DNA from 3 places in the Pseudoalteromonas sp. 13-15 genome. Region 3 is predicted to be linked to each of the others. Evidence: predicted binding sites of a transcription regulator. Region 3 holds the regulator's gene; each other region holds the start of a gene.

Region 1 (4,413 bases), 1.7 Mb from region 3:
GCAAAGTGGTTGGTTAATGCGCCAACGTTTTCTGAAATCGACATTTCGTTATCATTTAGAATAATAAGCATGTCTGATTTTACATCGCCTAAATGGTTCATCGCCTCAAATGCCATACCCGCAGTAATAGCGCCATCACCAATAACTGCAACCGTTTTACGCCCTGCGCCTTCTTTATGCGCAGCAATTGACATGCCCAAAGCTGCAGAAATTGAGGTGCTAGAATGGCCAACACTGAATGTGTCGTAGTCACTTTCATCTCTAAATGGGAATGGGTGCAGACCATCCTTTTGGCGAATAGTATGCATTTGGTCGCGGCGACCCGTTAAGATCTTATGCGGGTAGGCTTGATGCCCAACATCCCACACTACACGATCTTCTGGTGTGTTATATACATAATGAAGTGCAACTGTAAGCTCAACTGTGCCTAAACCAGACGCTAAATGACCGCTACTTTGCGATACAGAGTTAAGTAAATACTCACGTAGCTCATTGCTAAACTCGGGAAGTTTATCTTGCGCTAAGTCTCGTAATTGAGCTGGTTTGTCAACCAAGTTAAGTAATGGATACTTGCTACTATCAAGTGTCATGGCTTTTTTATATCCTTCGATCACATTCGCTTTCAAATGGGAGTGAACAACGAATGTTAAGTAATAATGTCAGTGCTATTTGCAATACGCTTAAACTGTGACTAGTGGTCACGTTCAATAAGGTAATTTGCTAGCGACGCAAGAAGCGTAGTATCTGCATCAATAAGTGCTAACGCTTCGTGGGCTTGTGTTATTAAATTTTGCGCCTTTTCTTTAGCGCCTAGCATACCTAATAACGCCGGGTATGTCGCTTTATTCGCTTCTATATCTGAGCCTTGTGGTTTACCTAATATAAAGGTGTCACCTTCCACGTCTAAAATATCGTCGTGTACTTGAAATGCCAGCCCTATAGCATACCCAAAAACGCTCAAGTTTTCTAAAGTTTGTTCATCTGCTTTTTCACTGCACAGTGCACCTAGTGTTATAGCACAGTTAATTAGTGCACCGGTTTTTAACTTATGGATGCGCTCAAGCTCTTGTACAGAAACAACTTTGTCAGTTGCGGCAATGTCTAAACCTTGTCCTGCCACCATTCCTTCAATACCTGATGCATGCGCAAGTGCTGCAATCATTTTTACTTGTGACTGCGCTGAGCAATTAAAGTTATGTGTGGCTATAAGTTCAAAGGCGAGAGTTTGTAATGCATCACCCGCTAAAATGGCTTGCGCTTCGCCATACACAATATGGCAAGTGGGGTAGCCGCGGCGTAAATCGTCATCATCCATAGCTGGTAGGTCGTCATGTACTAATGAATAACTATGAATGCATTCTATGGCTGCAGCCAAAACGTCTAAGTCACTTTTTTTAGCGCCTAGCATTTCACCAACAGCGTACACCAAAAAAGGGCGCAGCCTTTTTCCACCATTAAATAAGCAGTAATGAGTGGCTTCTTTTATTGTTTTATCGCTATCGAGCGGTTGTTCAAAGTAGCTATTGAGTGTAGTAGCTACATCTATTTGAGCACGTTCAATATAGTCTTTTATGCTCACAACTATTCCATATCATTATTAAAGTTTGTAAGTGCTGACTTTTCGCTATTGCCCATTAAAATAGAAACTTTTTGTTCTGCTTGCTGTAGTTTTTCAGATGACGCACCAGCGAGTGCAATACCACGCTCGAACTGCTTTAATGATTGTTCAAGCGATAAATCACCTTGTTCCATTTCACTAACAATTGTTGATAATTCTTCTAGTGCTTTTTCGAAACTTAAGTTTTCAGGTTTTTTAGTCGCCATCTTTATTTCAGCTTACATGATAAATTTAGGAGCCAATTTTAGGGGGAATGCTAAACTAGGTCAAAGGATGATATGAGTTTTTTACATTTAGCACGATTAATCGCGTGTTAATCAGTGTTATTAGTCAGGAAAACTCGATAATTAGGCAGAGCGTCTAACTTGATATAAAATAATAAATATAACTTTTATGTTTATTTTCAAAAATGACTTAAGCAATTCAGTATGTTGCCGATAAGCAGTTAATAATAAAAAGTTTATGATAAGGCATTTAAACATGAAATCTCTGGAGGAAATGTGGATTTAGCAACCATAATAGGGATCCTAGGCGCAATAGGCTTAATTGTCATGTCTATGTTTATGAGTAGTAGCGGTGAAATGGGCATGTTTGCCGATGCGCCTTCAAGTGTAATTGTATTTGGTGGCTCGCTGTTTATTGTTTTATCAAACTTTACTATGTCTCAGTTTTTAGGGATAGGTAAGGTGGTTGGTAAGGCATTCATGTTTAAAATTGAGTCGCCTGAAGAGTTAATAGAAAAAGCAGTAGAGCTTGCGGACTCTGCTCGTAAAGGTGGCTTTTTAGCGCTCGAAGAAGCTGAAATCCCAAACCCATTTATGCGTAAAGGCGTTGACATGCTTGTTGACGGTCATGACGCAGATGTTGTACGCGCCACACTTCAAAAAGATATTTCCCTAACCACCACCCGTCATGAACTAGGTGCTGGCTTATTTAAAGCACTTGCCGACATAGCTCCCGCAATGGGAATGATTGGTACATTGATAGGCCTCGTTGCCATGTTATCAAACATGGACGACCCCAAAGCTATTGGACCTGCAATGGCTGTGGCACTATTGACCACTTTGTATGGTGCATTTTTGGCGAATGTAGTAGCAATTCCGATTCAGGTAAAACTCGAGCTGCGTAAAGACGAAGAAGCGATGAATCAGCGTTTAATTCTTGATGCTATTTTAGGAATTCAAGATGGTCAAAACCCCAAAGTTATTGAAGGTATTTTGAAAAACTACTTGGCTGAGTCTAAACGTAAAGTTGATACCGAGGAGTAACCATGTCTGATGAAGAGTGCAAATGCCCACCCCCCGGTTTGCCTGCTTGGATGGGTACATTTGCTGATTTAATGTCGCTATTAATGTGCTTTTTTGTACTCTTATTGGCATTCTCAGAAATGGATGTACTTAAATTTAAACAAATTGCAGGTTCTATGAAGTTTGCTTTTGGTGTGCAAAATAAAATCGAAGTTAAAGATATCCCAAAAGGGACATCGGTTATCGCTATGGAATTTACTCCAGGTAAGCCAGAGCCTACACCAATTGAAACTATCCAACAGCAAACCGTTGAAATGACCCAGCAAATGCTAGAGTTTCAGGCTGGTGATGAAAGTTCAGCGGGCGGCAGGCAAGAACAGCGAGGCGATAAACGTGGCGGTGAATCTAGAAGTACCTCACAAGAGCAGTCATCAGAACAAGCAATATCCGCTGCAGATCAAGAGCAAACAAATGAGCTAGTTAAAAAAATAGCGCAGCAGTTAGAAAGGCAAATAATAGATGGTGCAATAGAACTTGAATCATTAGGTCAGCAAATTATTATTCGTATTAGAGAAAATGGCTCGTTTCCTTCGGGCAGTGCTTTTTTACAACCTAAGTTTAAACCGATTATTCAAGACATTGGCGAACTTTTAAAAGATGTACCAGGTGAAATTACAGTATCAGGGCATACAGATGATTTTCAGGTATCAAATGAGTTATATGTAAATAACTGGGATTTGTCGTCTAAGCGTGCAGTGGCTGTTGCTAGCGAATTGCAAACAGTTCAAGGGTTTGATAAAACACGAATGATGGTTGTAGGGCGAGCTGAAACTCGGCCGCTTGTGCCTAACGAGACAAATGAAGACCGACGCCGGAATCGCCGAGTTGAAATATCTATATTACAAGGTAAGGCAAAAGAGTCAGACCCTATTGATGTGAGGTAATGCTCAAATTATAAAGCTGGGCTTGATTAGTAGCCCAGCTTTGAGTTTACAAATTATTACCAGTCTCTATTTATTGAACCTGACAATAAATCAAAAACTCTCCCTCTTTAAAATAGTTATGCTAAACTACTGTTTATATAACCAGTTGTAGGCCGGCGCATGAAACTCTACATCGCAGAAAAACCATCACTTGGACGTGCAATTGCAGATGCGCTCCCAAAACCACATAAAAAATACGACGGTTACATTGAAGTCGCCAATGGTGATTGTGTTTCGTGGTGTATTGGCCATTTGTTAGAACAAGCTGAACCTGATGATTACGATGAACGCTATAAAAAATGGCAATTAGAACATCTCCCTATAGTACCTGAGCAATGGCGGTTAAAAGCTAAACCTAAAACTCGTAAGCAATTAACTATTTTAAAAAAGCTAATCAAACAGGCATCAACGTTAGTTCATGCTGGAGATCCCGACCGTGAAGGGCAGTTACTTGTAGATGAAGTGATAGAACAAGCCAAAATAAGCAAAGCTAAAAAGCAAGGTATTCAGCGTCTACTTATAAGCGATTTAAACTTAGCTGCAGTTAAAAAAGCGCTTAGTAGTA
Region 2 (4,413 bases), 340 kb from region 3:
TAGGGTCGTGGTCTGTAATAAAAAATGCAGATAGCATATTGGCTCAAAAATTAGTCTTTAGGTAGCCAGTTTAATATATTCATCATATAAATAAATACTTAATTGACTAGAGGGGTATAAAAAATGAGTTTGTTTCAATTTTTTAACGTATAGTTTTCAAGTTATTATTTTTTATATTTATTTTGTCAAACTGATAGAGAAGCATTTTGCTATCATATGAATGACACAGATGATAACCAACATGGGGTTACATCAAATTAGTATATAAATTTTTGTAGTGAATACTTAAAATTAGGTCAATGAGAGAAAGTAGTGTTTGATTACCAGCTAAAAAAAAGTAAACGAAGAAAAACAGTCGCTATAAAGGTACATGATCAAGCTGTTACTATATATGCTCCCCATTATGTTGCCCAAAAACAAATCGATAGTTGGTTACTTGAAAAGCAGCCCTGGATTGAAGCACAATTAAAAAAGCAGCTTAATGCAGTCGATACTAAGCAGTATCCCCTTATCCATAATAAAATTAAGATGTTTTCTGAGTGGGTTAAATTAAGTTTTTTAGAAAGTTCGTTATCTGATATTCAAGAACACAATAATGTTTTGTTGGTAACACACTCTACTAGAATAAAAAATCACAATGGTAAATACGAAAGTTTGATTAAACAGTATTTAGAAGAGAAGTTGGCGGCGTATATTGAAATGCGTATTAGCTATTATTGCAAAATAATGAAAGAAGAATTGCCTCAAAAGTTAAGTATTGCCATATATAAACGCCGTTGGGGGAGTTGCAACAGCAGGCGAGAGCTAACTTTTAATTTACACCTAATAGGGGCTCCTCATGCCGTGATTGATTATGTAATAGTGCATGAACTTGCTCATTTGCAGTATTTAAACCACAGTAAGGACTTTTGGGCTAGAGTAGAGGCATTTTTTCCTGATCATAAAATTGCATCAGATTGGCTAAAAGCAAACGGAACAAGTTTACAGTGGGTGTTTTAAGCTAATTTGAATATAGGAATATAGGAATATAGGAATATAGGAATATAGGAATATAGGAATATAGAAGAAGTGGTGGAGGGAGCTGGATTCGAACCAGCGAAGGCTGAGCCGTCAGATTTACAGTCTGATCCCTTTGGCCGCTCGGGAACCCCTCCACACTATTTTTGTTACATTTGGCCCCACTTAACTTAGCGGTAAGAAAAGTGGTGGAGGGAGCTGGATTCGAACCAGCGAAGGCTGAGCCGTCAGATTTACAGTCTGATCCCTTTGGCCGCTCGGGAACCCCTCCAATGCAACGGCGCTGATAATAGCAAAATGTGCCTTTAAGTAAAGAAAAAAGCTAAAGAAAATTTAAATAAAGCCGATAAATATTCATTACTCATTCCAATCGGCTAAAGTCTATGCAAATCGATGATTTGTTAATCACAGAGCAGCAATTAAGTACTCGGTTAAACCAAAGTGTACATGCAGACCGCCGTGGTGAATTTTCATTGCTGTTAGCAATGCTTTCACAAGATGCTTTAGATTTTAGTCAATTTCATTTACCTAAAACTGAAATTGAAGAAAACACAACTCAAGAAGCGCAGTTAAGAGAGCAATTAGGAGCAGGACCAAAGCAGCTATTAGCACCCAGTGAATTTAATATGCTAATTGGGCAGTTTAATGCACAGCGTTTGTCTTTGGTTGGTGAGAATAAAGGCATGGTCGATATAAAGCTAAATCAGTGTTTAAACCCTGAGCCCTTTTCGATTAGAGATGATGTAAACCACATACCCCTACCCATTATAGATAATTGTGAACTTGCTGTGCGAAGACGTTTACAAAAAGACGAAATAGAAATAGATAATCCAAAAATGGATGTCGCAGGCTTTTATGACGTTCTAACAGACGTAAATCAGCGTGAACCATTACATTTGACGATGGCATAATTTATGATTTCATCAAATAGTGTCTAGTTACACTACCCATCACTGATTAAATTTTACGACTGCACCAAATCCGAATTGACTAAAAATTGATTTAATGTAAAAAAAGCATCCAAAAATTAAATGCAATTGCTATAATGGCTACAAATGGTATGACATGAATGCCGTTATCATTAAACCAAGGTAATTAGGAACGTAATGAAGAAAACATTCACGCTAAATCACGAGAAAATCAAATACCCTCGTATGGTTGATGCTGCAAAGCATGAAGTGAAAAAATATTTGAAAAGAGAGCGCAACAAAACTCTACCAGAAGATGCAGATTATTGGGCATTTGACTGTAAGTTTGGTAAAACGGTTGAAGATGCGCAAGTGGTTCATGTAGCTGAAATCAGCAACTGTATTAGCGATATTGAAAAGCAAGAATTGATGTCTTTTTACTTAGAAATATTGGCAAAACCTGCACAGCGTCAACAGCTAGACCTTGATAACGACGAGTAATAATTAGCGTTTGTGCATATCAAATTATTTAAATGGGCCATTGGCCCATTTTTTATGCCTATAGACTACCTTCAAGCTTTTTTCTTTTGAGCTAGCTCAAAGTATTTCACATTGTTTTAGGGCTTTAACTGTTAAATTGTTATTAACACTACTTTTTCCTTCAATATTAACCACTTAATTAATAGGGGTAGTACTAAACCTAAAAGTTATAGAGAAAGTTGTGTTTAATAAATTTACGAAGCTATGCATTAAATGTGAGTATTTAATTAGCAACGGAGTAAAGTAAACAATGTACTTCACTTAAAAAGAGGGGATTACGCGCTATGGCATTTTTTGTATTTTTTTGCGCTGCCACAAGGGCAATCATCATTCCTGCCAACTTTTATATCAGCGACCGGAAATATAATACCATCGAGATATCGCCACTGGGTTTGCTCTTTTATAAATTGAGAGCGCTCATGTAACACACAATATAGGTTTTGATAAAAATAGGTAGCTTTAAACTCAACGACCCCTTTATTTTCATCGCTGTTTGTTTCAATAACAGATAAGCTTACAAATCGACAACTGGTGGCAAATTCTTTAATTTCATTTACAGGGTTTTCAGCTTGCTTTTCACTTGCATATGTTTGGTATACGTATTTAGCATTTTTTTGTACGTAAGCTGTATACCTAGAGCGCATTAACTGCTCGGGTGTTTCTGCTTGTTTATCACCTAATAGCAGTGGTTCACAGCAATCTTCGTAATTTTTTTGGTTTCCACAAAAGCAAGTGTTGTTATTTAAATAATTCATAATTGTTACATAAGATTTAAAACATCATTTTAGCAAGCTTGCTGTATGTAAGGTATATCAAGTACGTCAGAATTTTTAGTAAAACAGTATAACTTTGTTTTTGTGTTACTTAAGTTAAGCGATAAGTTGCTCAATAACTGATTGTTTAACATATCAGTCCATGTAATGACCGCTGCAAAGTTACCATTATGCAGTGCGCTACGCAGTACATATTCTAAATTTACTAAATGTTTTTGCCTAATGACTAATAGTTTACTTGTGTCTATTGAACATGAATCAAGCAAAGCTTTACTAGGAACATGATCTGGTGCGATTAATAAAGTCCAAGCATTTAAACTATTATACTGGTGTAGCACCTTTAACAGCTCAAACGTTGCCGATATATCATCTTCAATTTGAATCACGTTAACACAATCAGATAGTTCGTCTTGCTGATAGCTTTTTACTGTTCTTACGGTTATTGGCTGTAACATATCATCTCGCTCACTGGGTTTATATACAGTACATGTATACAGTAGTTTATACAGTGTTATGGCGCAAGTGTTTTTTTGCTATTTTTTTATACAAATTTATATTCTATTTTTAAGGATATGTATTTTAATGTTTATATTGTTGATATTTATCGCTTTTATTTAAATTGGAATGTTAGTGGGTGAGTGTTTTTTATACAGGTTGAAAAGGTTTGCTTACGTTTTTTATAAATTTAAATTATAGCTCTGTACTGTATACAGTACTTTTACGAGCTAAGTTTCGGGCTTTTACTAAGGGGCAGGGGGGATTAAATGGGCATATTGTAATTGATGAATTTGTTCATATAAACTGGCTGCATAACATTGGGCATCCTTAAAACGCTTTGTTTCTATATATTTTCTTAAATCAGCAAGCGCAACTGTAGCTGGCTCATGGCCCTGGCTACTCGATAAGCTAAGCCAAGCAACTCCATGAAATACACTTTGTGGAACACCTTGGCCTTTTACAAAAAACAAGCCTAAATAAAATTGCCCTCGGTGATCACCAGACATTGCCGATAAGCGCATCCACTTTGCAGCTAAAGCAGGCTGGTTATTTTTTAAATAATATAGCGCCTTATTCAGCGTACTTTGTTGAGAGCTATCATTTTCAGGTGACGAATTAGTATCGCCTGGTTGTGTCACAAAAGACAAAATATTGTCTAATTGTTGTTCTAAATCATA
Region 3 (4,413 bases):
ATGGGAATAGATAAAGATGTTGCTGAGCAAATGGCGTGCTTTGTACCTGACGATGTATCTCGCCAGCAAGGTTGGAAAGCACTTTTAACAATGGTTGAAGATCAGATGCAGACAACCAACAACGAGATTTTACGTCAAGGCGGTGTATACGCCTTAGTCGGCCCAACGGGTGTTGGCAAAACAACAACCGTTGCTAAATTAGCTGCGCTTGGCGCACAAAAATACGGTGCAGACAAAGTCGCTTTAATCACAACAGACACATACAGAATTGGTGCTTATGAGCAACTCGCCACTTATGGCCGAATTATAGGTTGTGGTGTAAAGCAAGTTAAAGATGCTAATGAATTAGCTGAAGTTTTATATCATTTACGAAATAAACGACTAGTATTAATTGATACTGCGGGTATGAGCCAACGCGACTTGCGCTTAACTGAGCAACTTAATACGCTAATGCGTAATCAGCGTGTTGATATTCGCAGTTATTTAGTGCTCAGCGCAACATCGCAAATACATGTGTTGCAAGAAACCGTTAGGCATTTTAAAAAAGTGCAGTTAAGTGGTTGTATATTCACCAAATTAGACGAATCTTTAAGTTTAGGTGAGATTATTAGTATAGCGATTCAAAATCGCCTTCCAATAGGGTATCTTACTAACGGTCAACGAGTACCAGAAGATATTCGAGTTGCAAATGCTGAAAAACTAGTTAAAAAGGCTGAGCAACTCTATTTAAAAAGAGCAAAAGCACAACATTCAAGGCACCAAGCAGTGGCGCCAAGCACAGTAGGGATGTATGATTAACACAGTATTAGATCAAGCAAGTGGCCTGCGCAAAATGAGTCAAAACAATAACAACGGCGTAAAAGTTATCGCTGTCACTGGCGGTAAAGGTGGAGTAGGAAAAACAAATGTTTCTCTGAATACTGCAATTGCATTAGGCCAGCAAGGTAACAGAGTGTTGGTTCTTGATGCCGATTTAGGCTTAGCAAACTGTGACGTTATGCTAGGACTACGTGTTGAACGTAACTTATCACATGTTTTATCTGGTGAATGTGAACTTGATGAAATTTTAGTTGAAGGCCCCGCAGGTATAAAAATTGTACCCGCAACGTCAGGCTCTCAAAGTATGGTTGAATTGTCGCCTTCAGAGCACGCAGGACTTATACGGGCTTTTAGTGAATTAAATACAGAGTTTGATATTTTAATTGTCGATACAGCCGCAGGTATTTCAGACATGGTGCTGAGCTTTTCTCGCGCGGCACAAGACGTCATGGTTGTTGTATGCGACGAGCCCACATCGATTACAGATGCTTACGCGCTCATTAAAGTGTTGAGTCGCGAGCATGGTGTATACAAATTTAAAATTGTTGCAAATATGGTCCGTAGTATGCGTGAAGGGCAAGAGTTATTTGCTAAACTTTCCAAAGTGACCGATCGTTTTTTAGATGTATCAATGGACCTGGTCGCAACGGTTCCCTACGACGAAAATATGCGCAAAGCAACGCGTCGCCAAAAAGTTATTGTAGAGCTTTTTCCTAATTCGCCGGCGGCACTTGCGTTTCAAGCGTTAGCAACAAAAGCAGTTAAATGGCCAATACCTAATCAACCATCAGGTCATCTGGAGTTTTTCATAGAGAAACTAGTAAACGGCTAATTATGACAACATTGGTGAATAAAGTTATGGGATATCAATCAGCACAAAATTTAAATGTGATTGTTGAAAAACATGCATCACTTGTCAAAAAAGTGGCATGTCATCTTATAGCGCGTTTACCAGCCAGCGTGCAGCTGGACGATTTAATACAATCAGGAATGATAGGTCTGATTGAAGCATCTAAAAGTTTTGATGCAACCAAAGGGGCTAGCTTTGAAACTTTTGCGGGGATTCGTATTCGTGGGGCAATGCTTGACGAGATGCGACGTGGCGATTGGGCACCCCGTTCAGTGCATCGTAAAAGCCGTTTGGTGGCCGAAACAATTGCTTTTTTAGAAAAAAGCTTAAACCGTGAGCCGACAGATATAGAAGTTGCTGAAAAACTTGAAATTTCGTTAAATGAGTACCATCATATCTTAAACGATGTAAATGCAAGTAAAGTACTCGGTATTGAAGACCTTGGTGTTGATGAAGATGCCATCAGTCCAGTGGGCCAAGATTTAGCGCTAGACAAACCGTTTAATAATGTTAAAAATGAGCGGTTTAACGAGTCTTTATTAGGTGCAATAAAATCTTTACCAGAACGTGATGCAATGGTGCTGTCTTTGTACTATAACGATGAAATGAATTTAAAAGAAATAGGGCATATACTCGATGTAAGTGAATCGCGTGTAAGTCAAATACATGGTCAGGCGATGATTAAGCTTAAAGCTAAAATCAATGACTGGATAAATTAGTAGTAAGTAAACAAGGTTAAGACCTCACTGGGGGATGTTTTGGATAAAAACATGAAAATTCTGGTTGTTGACGATTTTTCAACAATGAGACGTATTATTAAAAATCTGTTGCGTGACTTAGGTTTCACTAATGTTCAAGAAGCAGACGATGGGTCAACCGCTTTGCCAATGCTACAAAATCAAGTATTTGATTTTGTTGTTACCGATTGGAATATGCCAGGAATGCAGGGTATAGACCTACTAAGAGCAATACGTGCGGATGATAAGCTTAAACACATTCCAGTATTGATGGTAACGGCTGAAGCTAAAAAAGAACAAATTATAGCGGCAGCACAGGCAGGTGTTAATGGTTATATCGTTAAGCCATTTACTGCTGGAACACTCAAAACTAAATTAGAAAAAGTATTTGAACGTTTAGGCTAATGATAGGGGGAGAGGCTTATGTCAGCACTTGCTGCGCCTCAAATAACTTTAGAACAAGCTCGTCAGCTCGTTGTTTTTCTAGAAAACGGTGAGCAAGACAAAGCCAATCAGTTAATTTTAGATACCGCTTCTAAGGAGCAATCTGAAATATTTGCTGAGGTTGGAAAGTTAACCCGTCAATTGCATGAAGCTTTAAAAAGCTTTGAGCTAGACACTCGCTTATCTGACTTAACTACCGATGCTATTCCAGATGCAAAGAAACGGCTCAATTATGTTATAGAAATGACAGAAAATGCCGCGAATAAAACAATGGATGCAGTTGAGGCTAGCCTACCAATTGCTCAACAGTTGGCAGACGAAATATCTCATATCAAACCGACATGGGATCGCCTAATGAATCGAGAGATTGAGTTAGGGGAGTTTAAATCGTTATGCCACAGCATTGATAAGTTTATGAACAATTCTCATCATAAAACCGATGAGCTGCAAAGTTTGATGACTAATGTACTTATGGCACAAGACTATCAAGATTTAACCGGACAAGTTATTCGCCGAGTTATTGAGCTTGTTAGAGAAGTTGAAGAAAGCTTAATTCATCTTTTGACAGCCTTCGCTGATCAAAGCGAAAGTAAAGCCGAAAAAATAGAACAACAAAAAACAAATGAACCATTAGACGAACAAACTTTAGCAGGTCCAGAAGGCCCTATTATTGATAAAGAATCACGTAATGATGTTGTATCTGATCAAGATGAAGTCGATGATCTTTTATCAAGTTTGGGCTTCTAAGAGGAGAGTAACTGCATGTTTGAAGTCGATGAAGATATTTTACAAGACTTTCTTGTAGAGGCAGGAGAAATCCTAGAGCTTTTATCTGAACAGTTAGTTGAGCTGGAAAACAATCCAGAGGACACCGAATTACTCAATGCCATATTTAGAGGGTTCCACACTGTAAAAGGTGGTGCTGGATTTTTAGCTATGACCGAGCTCGTTGATGCATGTCATGGCGCAGAGAATGTGTTCGATCTGCTTAGGCAAGGCGTACGAACGGTTAATTCAGAGTTGATGGATGTAATTTTACAAGCTCTCGATACGATTAACGAGATGTTTGCCACCATTCAAAATCGTGATAAACCAGAACCTGCTGATCCTGAACTTCTTGAAACCCTTCATAAACTAGGTTTACCTCCAACAGAAGAAGAGCTTGCTGGTGACTCACCAGTTGATTCAACTGAAGAACCTCAAGCCGAGGTTAATGATGCCCCAGTTGCCGAGGAAGCCTCAGGAACTGATGAAGAAGATCCGTTTGCATTTGACGAGCTATTTAGCGGTGGAACAGTTGAACAAAGCGATGATGAAACTCAGATTGACGAAATAACAGAAGATGAATTTGAAAACTTACTAGACGAATTACATGGAAAAGGTCAAAGCCCAGTAGCTGAAAGTGCGTCCAGTAGTAATGATGTCAGTGGAGACATTACAGATGATGAGTTTGACAACTTACTTGATGAACTTCATGGCGTTGGAAGCTTTGGTGCTGTTGCGGCCAGTGAGCCAGTAAAAGAGCAATCAGCAAGTAATAATTCTGCAGAAAATTCTTCAACG

The links. Region 3 encodes FliA, which starts transcription of late flagellar genes. Its sites were predicted from a motif close to CTAAAGNTNNNNNNNNNNNNGCCGATA; they were not measured.
Region 1: pomA (flagellar motor protein PomA) is a predicted target of FliA. The motif match lies at 2,032-2,058, and genes of this name have one in related genera.
Region 2: ATS72_RS02080 (VC2046/SO_2500 family protein) is a predicted target of FliA. The motif match lies at 1,340-1,366, and genes of this name have one in related genera.

Annotation. Positions count from the first base shown of each region.
Region 1 covers NZ_CP019162.1:1,748,345-1,752,757, reverse strand. Annotated here, with positions in the region: gene dxs (1-deoxy-D-xylulose-5-phosphate synthase) at 1-590, opposite strand, end outside; gene ispA ((2E,6E)-farnesyl diphosphate synthase) at 692-1,579, opposite strand; gene ATS72_RS08095 (exodeoxyribonuclease VII small subunit) at 1,582-1,824, opposite strand; gene pomA (flagellar motor protein PomA) at 2,119-2,886, shown strand; gene ATS72_RS08085 (flagellar motor protein MotB) at 2,889-3,809, shown strand; gene ATS72_RS08080 (DNA topoisomerase III) at 3,969-4,413, shown strand, end outside.
Region 2 covers NZ_CP019162.1:413,284-417,696, forward strand. Annotated here, with positions in the region: gene ATS72_RS02060 (MHYT domain-containing protein) at 1-37, opposite strand, end outside; gene ATS72_RS02065 (M48 family metallopeptidase) at 313-999, shown strand; tRNA gene ATS72_RS02070 (tRNA-Tyr) at 1,070-1,154, opposite strand; tRNA gene ATS72_RS02075 (tRNA-Tyr) at 1,204-1,288, opposite strand; gene ATS72_RS02080 (VC2046/SO_2500 family protein) at 1,401-1,928, shown strand; gene ATS72_RS02085 (DUF6172 family protein) at 2,124-2,426, shown strand; gene ATS72_RS02090 (YchJ family protein) at 2,741-3,220, opposite strand; gene ATS72_RS02095 (SulA-like leucine-rich domain-containing protein) at 3,250-3,693, opposite strand; gene ATS72_RS02100 (tetratricopeptide repeat protein) at 3,982-4,413, opposite strand, start outside.
Region 3 covers NZ_CP019162.1:71,926-76,338, forward strand. Annotated here, with positions in the region: gene flhF (flagellar biosynthesis protein FlhF) at 1-798, shown strand, start outside; gene ATS72_RS00385 (MinD/ParA family ATP-binding protein) at 791-1,651, shown strand; gene ATS72_RS00390 (RNA polymerase sigma factor FliA) at 1,678-2,388, shown strand; gene cheY (chemotaxis response regulator CheY) at 2,428-2,811, shown strand; gene ATS72_RS00400 (protein phosphatase CheZ) at 2,830-3,597, shown strand; gene ATS72_RS00405 (chemotaxis protein CheA) at 3,613-4,413, shown strand, end outside.